Regions from separate parts of the uncultured Oscillibacter sp. genome, predicted to be linked through region 2. Evidence: riboswitches for the same ligand, from Rfam matches in the RefSeq annotation. Region 2 holds a riboswitch; the other holds the start of a gene.
The links. A riboswitch is a leader RNA that binds a small molecule or an ion and turns the genes downstream of it on or off. The one in region 2 is predicted to bind lysine.

Region 1 (10,697 bases), on a different contig from region 2:
TTTTGACCGGGTCCGCTGCTGGATCAGCAGCCGCCCCCGGCGGTCAAAGACGCAGACATGGACCACCAGCCGCAGCTCGCCGGGGCCCTTGGGGACGCTTCGCTCCGCCGTCTTCCCCAGGGGGAGGCGGTTTTCATCGTATAAGTCTACCAGTTCCATAGCGCCCTCCCTTACTGCTTCGCCGCCGTCTTGTAGTCCCCGCCGGGGCGGTAGAAGGGGCAGGCGGTGTTGGTCCCCTTCAAAAAGCGTTCCATCTCGTCCTCGTCCAGGTCCATGGTGCAGACGAAGGCTTCCAGCTCCTCGTCGTAGTCATAGCAGACACAGTCCTCGCAGATACTGCTCACGCGCATCACCTCTTAGAGGATGATAGCATAAATCCCGTCCACATCCAAGCGTTTTTTTATGACCAGCTCCTCCAAGACCTCCCGGCTCTCCGGCGGCGCGGCCCAGCACAGGCCGCATCCGGCGGTGACGCTCCTAGGCACGGGAATCAGCCGCCCGGGAAGGCCCTCCGCGCTGCAGGCGGCCTCCATGGCCATGGCCCCCGCCGTGGTGCGGAAGGTCACCACGCACTTCTCGGTTTTTTGCCTCATCCTTCCAGCGCCTCCCGGGCCAGGACCCGGACCGCCTCCGCGGCGGCGGCGGTCTCCTCCTCCGTGTTGAAGTACGACCAGGAGAACCGGACGGCCCCCTGCTCCTCCGTCCCCAGGGTACGGTGGAGCCGGGGGGCGCAGTGGGCCCCGGGGCGGGTGGCAATGCCAAAGCGCTCCGCCAGCTCGTCGGAGACTTCGGCGGAATCAAAATCCCCGATGTTCAGCGTCACGACAGGGGCCCGGACCGGGGCGGAGAAATCCCCGTAGACCGTTACCCCCGGCAGATCCCGGACCGCCTTATAAAACCGGCGGGCCAGGGCGTCCTCATGGGCGTGGATGCGCGCAATGCCGGTTTCCGACAGGAAGTCCAAAGCGGCGCTCAGCCCCGCCAGGCCGTGGCCGTTGAGGGTCCCGGCCTCTAATCGGGTGGGATACTCGCCGGGCTGGGCCTCGGAGTAGCTCTGTACCCCGGTGCCCCCCACGGTGAAGGGGCGGACCTCCAGCCCCTCCCGGAGGCACAGCCCCCCGGTGCCCTGAGGGCCCATCAGGCTCTTGTGGCCGGTGAAGCACACCACGTCGATGCCCATTGCCGACATGTCGATGGGGAGGACTCCCGCCGTCTGGGAGGCGTCCAGGATAAAAAGGAGGCCGTGCTTCCGGGCGAAGCGGCCCACCCGGGCGATATCCACCGCGTCCCCCGTCAGGTTGGAGGCGTGGGTGCAGACGATGGCCTTTGTTTCCGGACGGAGAAGGCGTTCAAACCCGCAGTAGTCCAGCCGCCCCCGGCTGTCCGCCGGGACGAAATCCACCGCCGCCCCCGCGTCCCGGAGGCGGTACAGGGGCCGGAGGACGGAATTGTGTTCCAGGTCCGTGGAAATCACATGGTCCCCCGGCCTCAGCAGGCCGCAGACGGCGATGTTCAGCGCCTGGGTAGAATTCTGGGTGAAGCAGACATGGTCCGCCCGGGGACAGCCCAGCAGGGCGGCGATTTTTTCCCGGGTTTCGTAGATGGCCCGGGCGGCGGACAAGGCCCCCTGGTGCCCCCCCCGGCCGCAGTTTCCGTAGGAGGACAGGGCTTCCAGCACGGCTTGGGCCACGGCGGGGGGCTTGGTCCGGGTGGTGGCGGCGTTGTCCAGGTAGATCACGGCTTGACCACCTGGCCCGCCCCCGCCAGCTTCTCCACGATGGAGTACATATTGGTCACGCTCCCCACGGCCAGCTCCTCCGTCAGTCCATAGTGGTTCAGGCAGGTGCCGCAGGTAAGAATTTCCACTCCCTGGGCCTCCAGGCTTTTCAGGTCCTCCAGAGAGCTGGAGCCCTTACAGGTGAGACGGGCTCCGCCGTTGTAGAAGAGCATGGTCTTCGGCAGCGCGGGAAGCTGGCCCACGGCGAAGAGGAAGCCCTTCATCAGCACCGCGCCCAGCTCGTCGCTGCCATGGCCCATGACGGCGCTGTCCACCGCCACCACCAGATCCCCCCTCTGGTCCGGGGCGCAGGACAGGGGCGGCTCCTCCAGGGGGGCCTCTCCGGCGGGGGCCGTCACCTCCATGGAGACTACAAATTCCTTCGCGCCCAGCTTCTCGGATTTGGCTTCCAGCTTGTGCCCGGCGGCCATCCGGGTCAGGTTCTGCACGGCGATTTCATTGTCCACATGGACCTCCAAAATCCCGGGCTCGGTCATCCCCCGCAGGGCCCGGGTGGCTTTTACCACTGGAATGGGGCACTGCTCGCCCACGGCGTTCACAACGATTTTTCCCATAGAGATACCTCCGTATGATGGTTGTCCCCTCCATTGTACCGCCGGAGGCGGCGGAAGGCAAGGGCTGTTTTTTAGAAAGAATATCGCGGGATTTGGGGAAACTTCTTGACAGGGCGGGAAGGGGACGGATACAATAGAAAAATCAGATTTTAAAAGATGCGAGGTCGTTTTATGAAAACACCCTTTGTCACAAAGGACCGGCTGGAGTCCATTGCCGCCCAATATCCCACGCCCTTCCACATCTACGACGAGAAGGGCATCCGGGAGAACGCCCGGCGGCTAAAGGCCGCTTTCGCCTGGAATCCCGGCTTCCGGGAGTACTTCGCCGTGAAGGCCACGCCGACCCCCGCCATTTTAAAAATCCTTCATGAGGAGGGCTGCGGCTGCGACTGCTCGTCCCTGGCGGAGCTGGCCCTGGCGGAGCGCTGCGGCGTCACCGGGGAGGCGGGGATTATGTTTTCCTCCAACAACACCACGGAAGAGGAGTTCCAAGCCGCCTGCCGCCTGGGGGGCGTTGTCAACCTGGACGACATCACCCTCATCGACACCCTGACGAAGGCTGTGGGGAAGGTGCCGGAGAAGATTTGCTGCCGCTATAACCCCGGCGGGGTCTTCACCCTGGGGGAGAGCCGGGACGGCGTGCAGGTGATGGACACCCCCGGCGACGCGAAGTACGGCATGACCCGGCCCCAGCTGGCGGAGGCGTTCCGGCGGCTGAGGGAGCTGGGGGCCAAGGAGTTCGGCATTCACGCCTTCCTGGCCTCCAACACACTGTCCAACGACTATTACCCCGCCCTGGCCCGCATCCTCTTCCAATTGGCGGCGGAGCTCCAGGCGGAGACGGGGTGCCGGGTCACCTTCATCAACCTCTCCGGCGGCGTGGGGGTGCCCTACCGCCCGGAGGAGCCGGAAAACGACATTGCCGTTATTGGAGAGGGCGTGCGCAAGGCTTACGAGGAGATTCTGGTCCCCGCCGGGATGGACGGCGTGGCCCTGTATACGGAGCTGGGCCGCTACATGCTGGCCCCTTACGGGCACCTGGTCACCCGGGCCATTCATGAAAAGCACATTTACAAGGAGTATATCGGGGTGGACGCCTGTGCCTGCAACCTGATGCGCCCGGCCATGTACGGGGCCTACCACCATATCACGGTGATGGGGAAGGAGAACGCCCCCTGCGACCACAAATACGACGTGGCGGGAAGCCTCTGCGAGAACAACGACAAGTTTGCCGTGGACCGGATGCTGCCCAAGGTGGACCGGGGAGATCTGCTGGTGATCCACGACGCGGGGGCCCACGGGTTTTCCATGGGCTACAACTACAACGGCAAGCTCCGCTCGGCGGAGCTGCTCCTCCGGGAGGACGGCGGCGTGGACCTCATCCGCCGGGCGGAGACGCTGGAGGACTATTTCGCGACCTTGATTTGGTGAGAAAAACCGCCTGGGAAGCAGCTTCCCAGGCGGTTTCTTTGGCTTTAGAGTTTTCGGAGCGCGTCCACCAGGGCCGTCTTGCCCTCGGTTTTCTCGTCCTTCATCTTGATAACCCGGGCGGGGCTTCCCGCCACCACGGCGTTTTCCGGCACGTCCTCAATGACCACGGCCCCGGCGGCCACCACGGCGTTTTTGCCGATGCGGACCCCCTCAATAACCACGGCGTTCGCCCCTACCAGCACGCCGTCCTCCACGACGACGGGGGTGGCGGAAGCGGGCTCCACCACGCCGGCCAGCACGGCCCCCGCGCCGATGTGGCAGCGGGCCCCCACCGTGGCCCGTCCGCCCAGCACGGCCCCCATGTCGATCATGGTGCCCGGGCCCACCACCGCGCCGATGTTGATAACGGCCCCCATCATAATGACGGCCCCTTCGCCGATTTCCACCTTCTCCCGGATGACGGCGCCGGGCTCGATACGGGCTTTTACCCCCTTCAAATCCAGCAGGGGCACGCCGGAGTTCCGGCGGTCGTTCTCAATGACAAGGTCGGCGATCTTCTCCCGGCTGGCCTCCAGAATGGGGCCCAGCTCCGCCCAGTCGCCGAAGACGGTGAAGCTGTTTTGACCGCCGAAGACCTTGGCAGATCCAAAGTCCACGGGAGCGGTGGTGTTCACATAGAGCTTGACCGGGGTCTTCTTTTCCGAGTTCGCGATATAGTCGATGATCTCCTGTGCGTTCATAAAGAATCCTCCATAAAGATGCGGCTGCGCTGCCGTCGCAGGGGCTGGGTTAACCACTGCATGACGCAGCAAGATAACGTTTTTTTACGTTTCTTTCAAGAAAAGTAACTCACTCTCCAAACAGGATTTTTTGCAGGTCGTATACCCCGTTGGGCTTCCCCGGCAGCAGCCGGGCCATGTGCAGCGCGCCGTTGACGAAGATTTGACGGCTGGCGGCCCGGTGGGTGAACTCCAGCTCCTCGTCGGGGCCGAAGAAGTGGACGGTATGGGTCCCCGCCACGGTGCCGCCCCGGAGGGCGTGGACGCCGATTTCCTCCTTCCGCCGCTGGCCGGTGTTTCCCTCCCGGCCATAGACCGGGGTCAGGGCGCGGGCGGGGTCGATGGCCTCCAGCAGCAGCTTGGCGGTGCCGCTGGGAGCGTCGGCCTTCTGGTTGTGGTGGGTTTCCGTCAGCTCGATGTCAAAGTCCGGCCTCAACACCCCGGAGACTGCCGCCAGGGCCCGGTAGAGGACGGCCACGCCCAGGGAGTAGTTGGCGGACCAGAGCACCGGGGCAAACGCGCCCAGGCTCTCCAGCAGGGCGTGGTCCGTCTGGGAGAGGCCGGTGGTGCCGGAGAGCAGGGGCGTGCCGGTCCGGCGGACATAGGACGCCACCTCCGGCAGGGAGCCGGGCCGGGAGAAGTCGATGACCACGTCGGCCGCTTTTCCGAGCTTGCCCAGCTGGTCGATGTCGTTGATGTCAAAGGCGGCCTGAATCTCGTCTCCGGCGGCCTGGGCCGTCTCCCGGATGAGGGAGCCCATTTTCCCCCGGCCGATCAAAATATAGTTCACAGCAGACCCGCCTCCTCCAGCATGGCCCGGAGGGCCGCCTGATGCTCGCCGCTCATCTCGCACAAGGGAAGGCGCATGGGCCCCGCGTTCAGGCCCATCATGTTCATGGCGGACTTGACGGGGATGGGGTTGACCTCCATGAAGAGGCCGTTCATCAGCTTCAGGTATTTCAGGTGGTTTTCCAGGGCCCGGGCCTGGTTTCCCCCGGCGTAGTCCGCCACAATCTGGCGGCACATGCCGGGCATCACGTTGGCGAAGACGGAGATGACGCCGCTTCCGCCGATGCTCATCAGGGGCAGGGTGATGTCGTCGTTGCCGGAGTAGAGGGCAAAGTCCGGCCCCACGCAGTGGGCGATTTTCATGGCGTAGGACATATCCCCGCTGGCCTCCTTGATGCCGCAGATCTGGGGGTGCCTGCTGAGCGTTTCCACCACGGAGACGGGGATGGAGCAGCCTGTGCGGCCGGGCACGTTGTACAGAAGGCAGGGAATCTTTACCTTATCCGCCGTCTCGGCGAAGTGGCGGACCATGCCTTCGGGGTTGGCCTTGTTGTAGTAGGGGGCGATGAGCAGCAGGGCGTCGGCCCCCATGTCCTGGTACTCCACGCTCTTTTCGATTTGAGTGGCGGTGCAGTTGGAGCCGCTGCCCACGATGACGGGTACCCGGCCGTTTACCACCTTGACGGTGTGGGCCACCACGGAGGCGTCCTCCTCATGGCTCATGGTGGGGTACTCGCCGGTGGTGCCCAGGGTGAGGATGCCGTCGGTCCCGGCGGCGATCTGCCGCTCCAAAAGGCCGGTGAGCACGTCGAAGTTGACGCTTCCGTCCTGGCGGAAGGGGGTAATCATGGCGACGATGGAGCCGGTGGGGTTGTTGAATTTCATTTGAATGCCCTCCAGTTTTGTATAGAGTCGGGGATGGGAAATCGTATAAAAAAGCCGGTAGAGGCCGCGCTCCTACCGACAGGCTCCACGCCGAAAACGGCGGTTCTGTAAGCGGATAGCGCCCCCGCGGCTTTGAGCCGCGGACAGTCCCGGAGGTTTTTCCCCCGGGCCCATCCTCCGCCCACGCCTGGGCGGAAGATTCGGCGGAGCTGCCTCCCTCGCGTTCCCAGCCTGCCGGCTCCCGCGACCTCATCGTCTCCGCGCCTCTATCTCATTTTTGGCTATCATATCATCTTCCAAACCCGGTTGCAAGGGGGAAGGCGCAAAAAGTCCTTGTGGAAACCGACGAAAACGCCGCCGCCCCTTGCCGGGAAGCGCCGGAACGTGCTATATTGTGGTTTGCTGAATAAAACGCAAGGAGGCCCCGCTATGCAGCCTGTAGTTGAATACCGCCGCGCCCTGCACCGCATCCCCGAGCTGGACGACCGTCTGCCGGAGACCTGCGCCTACGTTCATTCTGCCCTGGCCAGCTTTGAGATGGAGGCGTTTTCTCCCATTCCCTCCAGCGTCTGCGCCTATCTGGACGCCGGGAAGGCCGAAACCGTGGCCTTCCGGGCGGACATGGACGCCCTGCCCGTTGAGGAGGCCACCGGCCTGGATTTCTCCTCTGAAAACTCCGGGGCCATGCACGCCTGCGGCCATGATGGGAACACCGCCATGGCCCTGGCCCTGGCGGAGTACGCCGCCGCCCGCCGGGCGGAGCTGCCCCGGAACGTCCTCTTTCTCTTCCAGCCCTCCGAGGAGACCACCGGTGGGGCGGAAAAGCTCTGTGATACCGGAATCCTGGAACGGTACCGTGCCGCCCGGGTCTTCGCCATGCACCTGTGGCCCAAGCTGGAGCAGGGACGGGTTTACTGCCGCCCCGGCCCCATCATGGCCCGGTCCAACGAGGTGACGGTGCGCCTCACCGGGAAGAGCGTCCACATCGGCAAGGCGGCGGAGGGCGTCGACGCCCTGGCGGCGGGGGCGGAGTACCTCCTGCGGGCCTATGAGATGGCAAAGGCCCTGCCGGGGGAGGAGCCGGTGGTGCTGCGCTTTGGAAAGATGGTCTCCGGCACGGTCCGCAACGCCGTCAGCGGCAGGACGGTGCTGGAGGGGAGCCTGCGCACCTTCCGGGACGAGGCCCAGGCCCTCTGCCGCCAAAGGCTGGAGGAGATCGGCCGGGAGGTCGCGGCGGAAACCGGCTGCGGCGTAGAGGTTCATCTAAGCCAGGGCTACCCCGCCGTCTGGAACCACGAGGGGCTTTACGAGATGGTCCGCGCCGGGCTGGGGGAGCACGCCCCCTTGCCGCTGGCGGCCCCCACGCTGACGGCGGAGGACTTCTCCTTCTACCAGCGGCGGGTTCCGGGCCTGTTCTTCCTGCTGGGCGTGGGGGATACGCCGGAGCTCCACTCCCCCGAGTTCTGCTTCGACGATGAGACGGTCCTGCCCCAGGGCGTGGAGTTCCTGAAGCGGCTGCTCCTGCTGGAATGACGCAGGGGCCACTTGCAAATGGGAAAAAACGGGGTATAATAGAAAGGGAAACCATATTTTAGGAGGAACGCTCCTTATGCGAAGACCAAATGCCGTGCAGACCCTCGCCCTGGGCTTCGCCCTCCTGATTTTGACGGGGGCGTGCCTGCTGTCCCTGCCCATCGCCTCCCGAAGCGGGGAGGGCATTCCCTGGACCAGCGCCGTGTTTACCGCCGCGTCGGCCTCCTGCGTCACGGGACTGACGGTGTACGACACCGCCACTCAGTTCAGCGCCTTCGGCCAGGCGGTCCTGCTGCTGCTCATCCAAATCGGGGGCCTGGGCTTTGTGACGGCCTCCCTCCCGGCGGCGCTGCTGGCCCGGCGGCGGGTGGGACTGCGGCAGCGGGCCCTGCTCCAGGACAGCGTGGGGGCCTTGCAGTTGGGGGGCGTTGTCCGCCTGGCCCGGCGGGCCCTGCTGGTGACGGTTATGTGCGAGGGCCTGGGAGCCCTATTGCTGGCCCTCTGGTTCTGCCCCCGGTACGGCTTGGGAAAGGGGCTGTGGATGGCGGTGTTTCACGCCGTCTCCGCCTTTTGCAACGCGGGCTTTGACCTTCTGGGCACCGGCGCGTCCATCACCACGGAGGCGGGAGAGCCCCTTTTAAACCTCGTGCTGATGGCTTTGATCATCTGCGGGGGCCTGGGCTTTTTGGTGTGGGACGACATCCTGACCCACGGGCGGCGTTTCCGCTGCTGGCGGCTTCACTCCAAAATCGCCTTTACGGTGACGCTGCTCCTCTTTGCCGGGGGCGGGATTGCCTTTTGGTTTTTGGAGGCGGACCACGCCTTCGCCGGGGCGGACGGCCCCACCCGGGCGCTGATGGCGGCGTTCCAGTCGGTGACGGCCCGGACGGCGGGCTTCGCCTCGGTGGACCAGTCCTCCCTGAGCCAGGGGGGCGTGCTTTTGATGCTGGCTTTGATGTTTGTGGGCGCGGCCTCCGGCTCTACGGGAGGTGGCGTAAAGGTGAACACCTTCGCGGTGCTGGCCCTGGGGGTCCGGGCCCGGATCTGGCGGCAGGGCGACGTGAACGTCTTCCGCCGCCGCCTGGACGAGGGGGACATCCACAAGGCCTACTCCACCGCCGGCATCTACCTTTTCGGGGCCCTGTGCGGCTGCATGGTGCTGTGCGTCCAGGGCGCGGGCCTGGTGGACGCGCTGTACGAGACTTTTTCCGCCATGAGCACCGTGGGCCTCAGCCGGAACCTGACGGGCTCGCTGCCGCTTCTTTCCAAGTGGACGGTGATTTTGATGATGTTCGCCGGACGGGTGGGCAGCATGTCCGTTGCCATGGCGGTGACAAAGGGGCGGGACGCCGGGAACGGCCTGCGCTATGTGCCGGAGAAGATTTTGATTGGTTGAGAGGGAGGACGGAGCATGAAATCCTTTTTGGTCATCGGCCTGGGCCGCTTCGGGCGGCACCTGACCCGGTATCTGCTGGAGCTGGGGAATGAGGTTATGGTGCTGGACAAGGACGAGGAGAAGGTGGCGAAGGTGGCGGGCATGGCCACCGCCGCCTGTGTGGGGGACTGCCAGGACGAGCAGGTGCTGGAGTCCCTGGGCGTGCGGAATTTCGACATCTGCTTCGTCTGCGTCCGGGACGATTTCCAGTGCTCGCTGGAGGCCACGGCGGCCCTGAAGGAGCTGGGGGCCCGGTTCGTGGTGGCCCGGGCGGACCAGGAGCGGCAGATTAAATTCCTGCGGAAGATCGGGGCGGACCATGTGGTCCACACGGAGATGGACATGGCCCGCCGGGCCGCCATCCGCTTCTCCGCCGAAAATGTCTTCGACTACTTTGAGCTGACGCCGAAATTCGCCATCTTCGAGCTGGAGATCCCCGAGGAGTGGGAGGGCCACACGGTAATGGAGCTGGAGGTCCGCCGGAAATACAACGTCAACATCCTGGGCGTGAAGAGCGGCGACGTGGTGGTCCCCCTGGTGGACCCCAACTACCGCTTCCGGGACGACGTCCACATCATTGTGGCCGGGGACAAGGAGGCGGGCATCCGCCTGATGAATTTACATTAAATTTCAACATAGAATTCGAGGTTTTGCGCATGCTGTTTCTGAGGTGATGTTTCATGTCAGAGGACAGGCGCGCAGTGAATAACCTTGACGATGGCAAGCCCTTTCTCCGGCTGGAGCCGGAAAAGAGGATCTGCCCCATTCAAGACCCGGATTCCATCTACAAGTACCCCTTGGCGACGTCCGAGGAGATGGGCTTCCGGGTGCTGGACAATTTTCCTGAGGAGCACATTCAGTAGCCGCGAAAAACGCGCCCCCTCCGGCCAACCCGGAGGGGGCGCGTTGGGAGCGTTACTTGCAGGAGGCCAGGTCCCGGAGGAAGTCCTCCGCCGCCTGTTCCGGCGTGGCCCAGCTGGCTACCAGGCGGATCATGGTGTGCCCCGCGTCCACGGCGTGGTCCACCTCGAACTCATAGCCCATATCCTGGAGCTTCGTGACCGCTTCGTTGGGCAGGACGGGAAACTGCTGGTTGGAGGGGGACTCCACCGGCAGGGGATAGCCCAGGGCGGCCACCCCGTCCCGGAGGCGGAGGGCCAGGGCGTTGGCATGGCGGGCGGCCTCCAGATAGGTTTCATCCTCCAGCAGGGCCTGGAACTGGACCCCCAGCAAACGGCCCTTGGCCAGCATAGCCCCCCGGCGCTTCATGTGCCAGCGGAAGTCCGGACGGGGCTTGGCGAAGACCAGGGCCTCGCCGAAGAGGGCGCCGTTTTTGGTGCCGCCGATGTAAAACGCGTCGGTGAGGGCCGCGTAGTCCGGCAGGGTCAGGTCCCCGCAGGCCAGGGCGGGCCCCAGCCGGGCCCCGTCCAGGAAGAGGAGGAGGCCGTGCTTGCCGCAGCACTGCCGGAGGGCCTGGAGCTCCGCCTTGGAGT
Region 2 (10,697 bases):
AGGCGTTAATGTGATAACGGTCATATAGGATTTGATCGTATCTTGAAAAAGCGTCATCACCGATGATGCCTTTTTCCAGCAGAGATTTCAAAATGACTTCTTTGGAATAAATGTATGAGACATAGTTTTGCGTTGTCTTGCTAGCATCCAAAAGCAAGTCCCCCTTTATGCTTTTCATGAAAGCCATTATAAGGGGAATTCAGCCGAAGGTCAACTTTAATTCCATTATATTGTAGAATAAAAAAGACCTCTAAGATTTAAACTATTGGAGATGCGTGGAATTACCGGAAGTAGATATTGGTTATTATGCAAATGAGCGGCGAGGTAAATTGTGGAATATTTACAAATATTATGGCAGAAGAGATAATTCCACACATTTATTATGTTTCGTGGTTCATGGTGTGTTTAATCTAGGGAGATTAATCGTCCGTTCCATAAGGCCTCTACTTTGCGCCGAACAACCATATTGGTATATGCAAACCCTAAATCTTCAATAAAAGAAAAGGTAATTTTACAATAATCATCTTTGGCGAGCTGTTCAAAAATTGCCTGCAGTAACGGTTGGTAATACTTAATTTGTGTGTCGGAATCAAAGACCTTATTTTTCTCAAGAAGTTCATAAGCGGCTGTTGCATTCGCCGCATGATATACCTCAGGGTTTCGAAAAATATATGCAAGAATTTGAGATACTAGCATTTTTGCACTGGGATTTTCTGCATCCACCTCTTTATCTATCTCACGAACCTTTTCCCTGACCTGAACTAAAGAAAGTTGGTCTGAAAAGGGATCGAGATTAGCACCCCAATAGTATGCGATGAACTCACGCCACAATGCGTACCCAGTACCAATGGTGCTATCTATGTTGCCCGTCTCTTTATTCACACAGAATTTATCAAAAAAGTTATCTCCACCAATTTCATGAGTTGTACAATAAATATGCACCAGCTCATGTAAAATAATTTCATACCAGCGATTAGGCTCCATATCGGAATCTAAAGAGCAGAGTATTCCGTATACATCACCATTGATGAAGGCCTGAGCTTCAAAGGAATCCATATATCCCTCTTTCGTAAAATCATCGTAGTATTTTGTAAGATATGCTGGGAAGTACTTTTTACAAAACTGTGCATACACCGAAGTGCCATTTTCAAGATGAAAGAATTCTAATTTGAGATTATGGTCATTAAAGAAATTGCCGCCCACTGCGGAATTGAAAATCGATTTACAGCACTCTATAATTTCCCTAAGGTCTTGTTCTCTAGAATGGCTTGTACGGCAATCCTTTGGGTTTAAGTATTCGCTTCCTTTTGATGACATCTTGAATATACCCCCTATTCATTCTAACGATAGAATCATTCCTTGATGGGATGGCCCACTCTCATTAGGGGCTGCACTCCGCTCTGCACTGATCTTACCTGGTCCAATCAGCAACACGTTGCCATTGAACTCCAAGAATCCATCCAGGCGCTTTGCCCAATCCTCCATGCTCATGGGAATTTTCCGCTTTGCTTGAAGTTCCGCGTAATCCAGATAGAGTGTCACGATCCGCTCCAGATTGGACATCTCTTCTTCGCTGAGATAGTTTTTGGCGACAATCACATCTGCCTTTACGATTTTTCCATCTGGAGTACTCTCCCAGGTGGTCAGTCCCATGAGTTCTTTCGCGGCATCTGCCCGCTCTACAATCAGGTCGGTCGCCGTGTGACGGTGGACCGCATAATGCAGCTTATTCTGCACTGTCTGAGAATTATCTTGTAGTCTTTACATCTTTGTCGTAGTCAAAGGCTGTCGTATAGAGATTCGTGACCTTTTGATAAAACTTGCGTTCGGACAGGCGAATCTCACGGATATACTGCAGGTGGCGCTCGAAATATTCATCCGTGAACATATGGCCTTTTTTCAGCCGTTCTTTATCCATCGTTCAGCCCCGGATCGTATGGTTCCTCTTTTCGATAAAAAGTTCAAAAAGCGGGACCATTTTGCTTTAATTGAACAATGCGCATCGGGCTCGGTTCCACCCTGAGCGTATCTTTTCGAAGATGGAGAAGTTCCTCGATATCCTCCGGATACATCGTTACACCATATTTCTTAAACAGCTGGAGGAGAGTGTTCGGGTTCAGATAGTCAGCTTCAAAGAGTACATCAATAGCTCCCTGAAAGATATTCTCATTTAAATAATACGGCGTATCATCGGGTTCATTTGTGCGCCAACCTTTTTTAGAGACCTGCCGCATCATGTACTGATACTGGTTATCAGTGATAGCTTTCAGTTGGTGGGCCCTGTAAATCATGGCCTGCATGGAACAATGCCACCGTTTTTTTAAATGCAGGTAGTAGTTCAGATCAGTCGGATATGCCTGGATCTCTTGGAGGAAAGACTCCTTCGGAAGGAGGAAAGCACTGGCAAATCTATTTGCCTGACTTTCACGGCTCTTGAACTCCTCCTTGCTGATCAGGTCTAGGCTTTCGCTCCAAGGGTGAAGGAGAATGTGCCCAAGCTCATGTGCCATATCAAAGAAAATTCTACCCTTTGGTTTTTCTCCTTGTGCCACTGCAATAAAAAATACATCACCGCCATCCATAAGTGTTCGCTGGCTAAAGGCATCGATTTTTCTGTCTACAGTATCAAAACCCGTAACGACAATACCGTTTTCTTCCAGAGTAAGCTGAAGATTAGGTATTGGCGAGAGATCCAATCCCCAATATTCTCGTACCGTTAGTGCGATCTCCTCGATCTCTTCCTGCATAGCTTCTTGAGCCACATCGTCAAATTCATTATCGCTCTCAACAAATTCCACTTTTGGCAAGTTCAAAATTGGAAAATCCACATACTGCGCCAGTATCTGGAACATTTTAGCCACGTACTCCAATTTGAGACTCTGTGCCGTGCGGCTCATTTTGGTAGCACTGGTCAGAGAACGGAAATAGGTCACCTCCGTTGTCGTTTTACACTTATCCTCTTGTAGGAAATATTCCGTTGGGAAATCAAGTGCATGAGCTATGACTATCACTCGTTGAATATCTGGTATGCTTCCGTTTTCATATTGGGAAAGAGACTGCTTGCTGATATTGGTTTGTTCCGCAAGCTCTGTCAATGTCCAGCCACGTAAAAGCCTCGCATTTTTCAACCTTTCCCCGCGAAATCTATTGTTGTCCATTGTTTATTCTCCTTAGAGGAGCCATTATGCCCGATTTTCTTTCTCTGGTTCAATAATCTCCGGGCGAATACCTTTTTTTATGGCTACCAAGTCTCTAGCAGTTTTCTTCGGCTCCGTAGTTTCTTCTGGATTTTCAGGCCGATCTGCAGTCAGCTGTGTATAATCCGGTTTGATATATTCGTTTAGGGAAAGGGAACTTACTTTGTTGAATCCTCTATCAAGAAGCTCCAAATTTACGCTAAGGAGATGGCTTTGCTCAAAAGCGTACGTCACTACATAATGGCGATATCCAGAGTCGGGATCGAGGACGCCTGCCACGATTTTCTTATAGTCCTCTCCCAGCACATCGTCTTCAAACTGCTCCATCGGCATCATGGTCATCTGAACGTATTCACCTTGAAGATCACCATTCTCTACAGCCAAAATAGACTGTAAAAAGTGTGGACAGGTACGGTTTTTCTTTTTTGGGATTGCCATCAGATTCTGCTGTGTAGTAATTGTATAGGTGATACGGTTTTTCAAATCGACCAGCATTCGTCCATCCCAAGAATAGCGTTTGAAAGAAATCAAAATAATGTCGTCCGACACAACGAGAGTTCGTAGATTGTCGTTTATTTTGTCACCACGGAGGTAACGGATGCTGTTCATTGTTTCCATATGATTCTCATGGCAAAAATCTGGTACATCTTCTTCAATGGCCTTCTGGATGGCACGGACGATACGGCGAATTACTATCTTTTCGCTGGGAAAAACGGCGGCGTACTTATACTTGGTCAAGACCATACCCCTTATCATGCTTATTTGTCTGATATTTTTACACACTTACACAAATTTGTCAAGCATTGTTTTGGGATTTATTAAAATTTTCTATCATCGTATCTTCTTGGGACTTTCTTTCCTTTCATTGAGTATTGACTACTCAGTACACTCGGGGAGTTGTAATGGATGCTCTTTCCTACATAAGTGAAATCGCTGTGGTGCAATGGGTTTAGTACGTTTGGTATGAAAAAGTCGGCAAACTACTCCCTCGGTGTAGTCTGCCGATTTACCTTGTGGCGTTTTCCGAACTTGTTGTGATATCATATTTCGTCTGAGGAACCCATGTCTTTATAAAATCACATTCCACATAATAGTTGCGGCTTTTTTGCCCTGCCTGAACACAGCCCGTCCCCCGCCGAACGAAATCTTTCCTTTTGCTTTACCCGTTGTTAATAATATGTGCCACCAGTCTCAAATTCCGTTCAATGAGCACCTGCCGGGCCTCCGGGTCCCCCTGGGCATACTTTTCCAGCCACTCCCGCTCCTCGGCGGCGGTCAGGGGCTTGGGGAAGGACCCGCCGCCGGAGAGGCGCAGGGAAAACAGCAGCGTATTGGCGAACAGCAGCAGCGCGGCGGACAGCATAAGACCTCCTTACCGGAGCCCGAGGCCCCGGCTGCCGCTTTCCCGGCTGGCGGCGGACCGAATTTAGGAGCGGGATGCCCGCCCTCTCCTCTTAACCTATGAAAACCGGGGAAGTCCCTATGCGGCCTTTGCATTTGAAGCGCCGGTATGGTATAGTGTTTCCCGGAACCAGAGAACGAAGGGAGGCGGCGGCATGGGCTGGACGGTGTACATCCTCCGCTGCGGGGACGGGACGCTCTACACCGGCTGCACCAACGATCTGCCCCGGCGGCTGGCAGCCCACCGGAGCGGCAGGGGCGCTAAGTACACCCGGAGCCGCCTGCCGGTGGAGCCGGTTTACCGGGAGGAAGCGGTGGACAAATCCGCCGCCCTCCGGCGGGAGGCGGCCATCAAGCGCTTGGACCGCCGGAAAAAGCTGGCGCTGATTGGGGAAAAGGAGGGGCAGGATGGAGATTCGGCCGCTGCGGGAGACGGACAGCCGCCTGGAAGTCCGCCGGATTTATGAGGAGAGCTGGAGGTCCGCCTGCCGGGGCATTGTCCCCCAGGCGTACTTGGACGGCATCCCCGCCGGGCGCTGGGCGGAGGCCCTGGATCGGCCCGGATGGGATACCCTCGTCCTGACCGTGGTGGAGCGGCTGGCCGGGAGGTCCTGTACCTCCGCCATATCGAGTAATACGAAAGGGCCCCGGGAAACAGGCAGTCCCGGGGCGGCGAAAGGCTTTTAGAAAAATGGGCGGATTTTGCAAACATGCCGGGCAAATTCTTAATAAAGTATAAATTTGGTCCGCAGATTCTTGCAAATTCGGAAGGACTTTACTATACTGATGCTTACTATTTGACGGAGGAAGCAGGGAAAGCCCCGCGCTGAACGCGGAGAGGAGGAGCACCTTTATGAAAGTGCTGGTTTTGTCCGATTCCCATGGGAATATTTTTAATATGATCCAGGCCGTGGAGCGGGAGGCGCCCCGGATGGTTTTCCACCTGGGGGACTGCTGGCGGGACGGGGAACGGCTCCACGACCGCTTCCCGGAGCTGCCCTTCGAGCAGGTATATGGCAACTGCGACTATTTCCGGGGCTCCCGGGAGGCGGAGAAGCTGCTGTGCCTGGGGGACAAGCGAGTGCTGCTGTGCCACGGGCACACCTATGGCGTGAAGCAGTCCCTGCTGGCGGCAGGCCTGGCGGCGGAGGAGAAGGATTTGGATCTCTTTTTGTTCGGGCACACCCACAAGCCCCTGGTGGACATGCGGGGGAAGACGCTGTTTTTAAACCCCGGCAGCATTGGGGACTACGCCCGGCCTACCTACGGCGTCGTGACGCTGGAGAACGGGAAGCTGGACGCCCGGACGGCGCTGCTGCGGGGATAGAGCGGCGGTTTTGCCGCGATGCTCGAAACACGCTTTAAAATCGAAGGGAGTGGGAGCGGGTGAGGCGCTGCATTGCCTGAGCCGGAATCGTCCAAACTAACGTCAAATGAAAAAGGAGAAGATTCCATGACGATTCCGGCTTCCACGAAGCTGTACCCCAGGACAGGGGACAGCCAAACCATCTATCTGAAAAACGCCGTCCAGAATCCAAGAATTGAAATTGGCGATTTTACAATCTACAACGATTTTGCCCGCGATCCCAGGGACTTTCAAAAGAACAACGTGCTGTACCACTACCCCGTCAACGGCGACCGGCTGGTGATTGGGAAGTTCTGTTCCATCGCCTGCGGGGCGCGGTTTTTGATGAACAGCGCCAACCATGCCCTGGGTTCCCTGTCCACCTATGTGTTTCCCATCTTCTACGAGGAGTGGGGCCACGGGATGGAGGTGACGGAGGCCTGGGACCACCGGGGGAATATCGTAATCGGGAACGACGTGTGGATCGGCTATGAAGCGGTGATCCTCTCCGGCGTCACCATCGGGGACGGGGCCATCGTGGCGGCCCGGTCCGTGGTGACCAGGGATGTGCCGCCCTATACCATCGTGGGCGGCGTTCCCGCCAGGCCTATCCGGCGGCGGTTTGACCAGGAGACCATCGACGCGCTTTTGGAGCTGCGGTGGTGGGACTGGCCCCTGGAAAAGCTCTCGAAAAGCCTCCGGGCCATCCAGGCGGGAGACCTGGAAGCCCTGCGGCGCAGACGCTGAGCTTCTTGCAAATTGAAAAGAGCCGCGCCGTGATTTCACGGCGCGGCTCTTTATAGATACGGCGGCATTGATGTCGAGACTTTATAAAACCTCGTAGTCCACCGCCACCCGGTCCTCCCGGATGGACTTGCACAGGGCGGAGACCGCCTTGTGCCGGGGGTCGTTCTTATAGGCTTCCAGGTCCTCCAGGCTGTTAAACTCGCTGACCAGCACGGCGTCGTAATTCCTGGCCCCCACGTTTCGGGCGACCTCGCTTTGAAGAAGCTGGGGGACAACCCCTTGCAGGGCCCGGAGGCCGCCGAGGAACTGTTCCTGTTCCGCCTCGGTGCCGGGGCGGAATTTCCACATGACGATATGGCGAATCATGAAGGGCCCCCCCGCTTACCTGCCGTTTTTCCGGTTGTACGCCTCGATGCCCAGGCCCAGCAGCTCGATGGCCCGGGTTAGCTCCTTGGGCTGCGTGACGTAGGCGATGCGGACCTCGTTTTTCCCCTTGCCGGGGGTGGCGTAGAAGCCCTCGCCGGGGGCGTACATGACGGTTTCGCCCTGGTCCTCAAACTCCTGAAGGAGGAAGTACTGGAGCTTTTCCGCGTCGTCCACGGGGAGGGTGGCCATGACGTAGAACGCGCCCTCCGGGGAGCTGTGGGTGACGCCGGGGAGCTTGGAGAGGGCCGCAACCAAAGCGTCCTTCCTCCGGCCGTACTCGTCCCGGACGGAGGCCAGGTATTCCGGCGTCATGGTTTGGTAGAGGGCGGCGGCGCCGAGCTGGTCCAGCGTGGCGGCGCAGAGGCGGCCCTGGCAGATCTTCATGGCCAGCTCCATAAAGTGCCGGTTCCGGGAGATCAGCGCGCCCACCCGGGCGCCGCAGGAGGAAAAGCGCTTGGAGATGGAGTCGGTGACGATGATGTTCTCCGCCGCGTCCTCGAACTTCAGCAGGGAGCTGAGGGGTTCCCCGGAGTAGATGATCTCCCGGTAGACCTCGTCGCTGACCAGGAAGAGGCCGTGCTCCTTGCAGATGTCCACCAGGAGGCGCTGCTCCTCCCGGGTGAGCACCGCGCCGGTGGGGTTGCCGGGGTTGGTGATCATGACGGCCTTGGTGCGGGGGGTGATGAGGGGCTCGATTTTCTCCCGGCTGGCGAAGCGGTAGCCCTCTTCCGCCGTGGTGGGGATGGGCACGATTTTCCCGCCGGTGACGCCGATGAAGGTGTCGTAGTTGGGATAGAAGGGCTCGGGGATCAAAACCTCGTCCCCGTCGTCCAGGATGCAGGCGGCGGTGAGCTGAAGGGCCTCGCTGCCGCCGTAAGTAGCCAGAATATCCTCCGGAGCCAGGGAGACGCCGAAGCTCTGGTAATAATTCCGCACGGCCTCTAAGTACGTGTCCACGCCACCGGCGGGCGCGTAGGCCAGAACGGAATTTTGAAAGCCCCGCACGGCGTCAAAGAATGCCTGGGGGGTCTCCACGTCGGGCTGTCCGATGTTCAGATGGAGGACGCGCCGCCCGGCTGCCTCCGCCGCCACCACATAGGGGTGGAATTTCCGAATGGGAGAGAGGCTGCACGCCTCGCATTTGCTGGAAAACTTCATCCTTTTCGCCTCCTTGGGGCTTTGCGTTTTTTTGCTGCGCAGACTGCGCATTTCCTTATTGTAGCACCTCCTCGGCCCATGTCAAACGCTTTTCCAAAAATCGTCGTTTTGCCCGACAGAGCCGGGGAGGCCGGGGCGGAGGCTGGTCAAAGTGCGCAAAGGCGGGCGGCCCGTCCGGGGAGGGGGCGGGAGATCCCCGCCGAAAGATCCCGGTTTCAGGGACCTCCCGGCCAAAAGGGCGGAAAAATTTTCTGAAAAGTGGTTGACATTTCGGGACAGGCTACTATAATAGGGGCCAGCATGATAGAGGCGCGGACGTCAAGAGTACGCCTCCCCAGAGGTTCAGGAGCCGGGGAGGGGGAAAGGGGCTTCCGCCGAGGCTTCGCCCTCCCCCCTGAGGGAGCCGGAGCCGGGCCGCGGGGAGAACATCCCCCGGACTGTCACCTCTTCGGAGGTGGAGCGCTGTCGTGGATTCATCCGAAAGTGTGTACGGGTTGAAGTCATGACGAGCTGTCATGACTTTATTTTCATTTAGGAGAGAGTGCTATGAGAACCCTGAGAAGACGGTTTTTGCCTCTGCTGGCGGTTGTAATGCTGCTGTGCGCGGCCATGACCGTACCTGCCCTTGCCGCCGGGGAGGACCCAACGGAACTGGCGGGCACGAAGTACATTGAGTGTCCCGACTGCGGAACCTCCGGCGTCGTCCTTTCCGGCGAGGGGGAGGCCGTTTCCTGCGAAACCTGCGCGGACAGCGGCTATGTGGGCTATGTGGAGTCCCCCAGCCCCTTCTACAACACCTTCTGGTCCTTGATTCCCCCCATCATCGCCATCGCCCTGGCGCTGATTACCAAGGAGGTCTACTCCTCCCTGTTTTTAGGGATCCTGGTGGGCGGCCTGCTGTACTCCAGCTTCGCCTTTGAGGCCACCATCCTCCATGTGTTCAACGACGGCATCGTGGCCTCCGTCACCGATTCCTACAACATGGGCATCCTGATCTTCCTGATTATCCTGGGCTCCATGGTGTGCCTGATGAACAAGGCGGGCGGCTCCGCCGCCTTCGGCCGCTGGGCTAAGGACCATATTAAAAGCCGCGTCGGGGCCCAGCTGGCCTCCGTGCTTCTGGGCGTGCTGATTTTCATCGACGACTACTTCAACTGCCTCACCGTGGGCAGCGTCATGCGGCCCATTACGGACAAGCACAACATCTCCCGGGCAAAGCTTGCCTACATCATCGACGCCACCGCCGCCCCGATTTGCATTATCGCCCCCATCAGCTCCTGGGCCGCGGCTGTCGCCGGCTTTGCCGAGGACGGCCAGGGCTTTAACCTCTTCCTCCGGGCCATCCCCTATAACTACTACGCCCTGCTGACCATCGTCATGATGGTGGGCATGATCCTTATGAAGGCCGAGTTCGGCCCCATGGCGAAGTATGAGAAAAACGCCATCGAAAAGGGCGACCTCTTCTCCGGCTCCAACCCCTACGCCGGGGCGGAGGACGACGCGCCCGAGGACAAGGGCCGGGTGCTGGACCTGGTGCTCCCCGTGGTGGTCCTCATCATCTGCTGCGTCATCGGCATGATTTACTCCGGCGGCTTCTTTGACGGCGAGGGCTTTATCACCGCCTTCTCCAACTCCGACGCCTCCGTGGGCTTGATGCTGGGCTCTGCCTTTGCCCTGGTGTTCACCCTGGTTTATTACCTCATCCGCCGCTCCATGAGCTTCAAGGAAATGATGGGCTGCATCCCCGAGGGCTTCAAGGCCATGGTCCCCGCCATCATGATCCTCACCTTCGCCTGGAGCCTGAAGAACATGACGGACTCCCTGGGCGCGAAATTCTTCGTCCGGGACTTCGTCCGGACCTCCGCCGGCGGCCTCCAGATGATCCTGCCTCTGATCGTGTTCGCCATCGGCTGCCTGCTGGCCTTCGCCACCGGCACCTCCTGGGGCACCTTCGGCATCCTGATTCCCATCGTGCAGAACGTCTTCTCCATGGACAACCCCATGGCCATCGTCTGCATCTCCGCCTGCATGGCGGGCGCGGTCTGCGGTGACCACTGCTCCCCCATCTCCGACACCACCATCATGGCCTCCGCGGGCGCCCAGTGCGACCACGTAAACCATGTGTCCACACAATTGCCTTACGCCATCACCTGCGCGGTGGTGTCCGGCGTCACCTACCTCATCGCGGGCATCCTGGTGAGCATGGGGGCCCCGGGCCTGCTGGGCCTGCCCATCGGCATCGTGCTGATGATCGGCGCGCTGTTTGTGATCCGCTCCAAAAATCCCGGCGCAAACTAAGCCGGCCCCCGGAAGGAACTCCACCTTCCTTCTGCCCGCGCCCGGTCCTCGACCGGGCGCGGGCCTTTTTGGGGTTGACTTTCTTTTATGACTGTATTATTATAGCAATACACCAACTCAATAAT

Region 1: linked by a shared signal. The riboswitch ahead of dapA (4-hydroxy-tetrahydrodipicolinate synthase) and the one ahead of Q1M04_RS11960 (Na+/H+ antiporter NhaC family protein) in region 2 are both predicted to bind lysine.

The regions. Positions count from the first base shown of each region.
Region 1 is NZ_CATMPS010000017.1:19,048-29,744, reverse strand. It holds gene Q1M04_RS09700 (NUDIX domain-containing protein) at 1-159, opposite strand, end outside; gene Q1M04_RS09695 (DUF6472 family protein) at 171-350, opposite strand; gene Q1M04_RS09690 (DUF3343 domain-containing protein) at 357-593, opposite strand; gene Q1M04_RS09685 (aminotransferase class V-fold PLP-dependent enzyme) at 590-1,738, opposite strand; gene yedF (sulfurtransferase-like selenium metabolism protein YedF) at 1,735-2,352, opposite strand; gene Q1M04_RS09675 (diaminopimelate decarboxylase) at 2,524-3,783, shown strand; gene dapD (2,3,4,5-tetrahydropyridine-2,6-dicarboxylate N-acetyltransferase) at 3,828-4,523, opposite strand; gene dapB (4-hydroxy-tetrahydrodipicolinate reductase) at 4,633-5,352, opposite strand; gene dapA (4-hydroxy-tetrahydrodipicolinate synthase) at 5,349-6,236, opposite strand; lysine riboswitch at 6,345-6,513, opposite strand; gene Q1M04_RS09655 (M20 family metallopeptidase) at 6,666-7,769, shown strand; gene Q1M04_RS09650 (TrkH family potassium uptake protein) at 7,846-9,165, shown strand; gene Q1M04_RS09645 (TrkA family potassium uptake protein) at 9,181-9,831, shown strand; gene Q1M04_RS09640 (hypothetical protein) at 9,906-10,067, shown strand; gene Q1M04_RS09635 (low specificity L-threonine aldolase) at 10,120-10,697, opposite strand, start outside.
Region 2 is NZ_CATMPS010000027.1:1,339-12,035, forward strand. It holds gene Q1M04_RS11900 (KilA-N domain-containing protein) at 1-151, opposite strand, end outside; gene Q1M04_RS11905 (hypothetical protein) at 406-1,317, opposite strand; gene rhuM (RhuM family protein) at 1,336-1,737, opposite strand; gene rhuM (RhuM family protein) at 1,748-1,918, opposite strand; gene Q1M04_RS11915 (XRE family transcriptional regulator) at 1,962-3,158, opposite strand; gene Q1M04_RS11920 (DUF5986 family protein) at 3,183-3,935, opposite strand; gene Q1M04_RS11925 (sporulation sigma factor SigK) at 4,357-4,560, opposite strand; gene Q1M04_RS11930 (GIY-YIG nuclease family protein) at 4,754-5,065, shown strand; gene Q1M04_RS11935 (hypothetical protein) at 5,007-5,285, shown strand; gene Q1M04_RS11940 (metallophosphoesterase family protein) at 5,452-5,925, shown strand; gene Q1M04_RS11945 (CatB-related O-acetyltransferase) at 6,052-6,690, shown strand; gene Q1M04_RS11950 (Dabb family protein) at 6,772-7,056, opposite strand; gene Q1M04_RS11955 (pyridoxal phosphate-dependent aminotransferase) at 7,072-8,274, opposite strand; lysine riboswitch at 8,571-8,747, shown strand; gene Q1M04_RS11960 (Na+/H+ antiporter NhaC family protein) at 8,821-10,572, shown strand.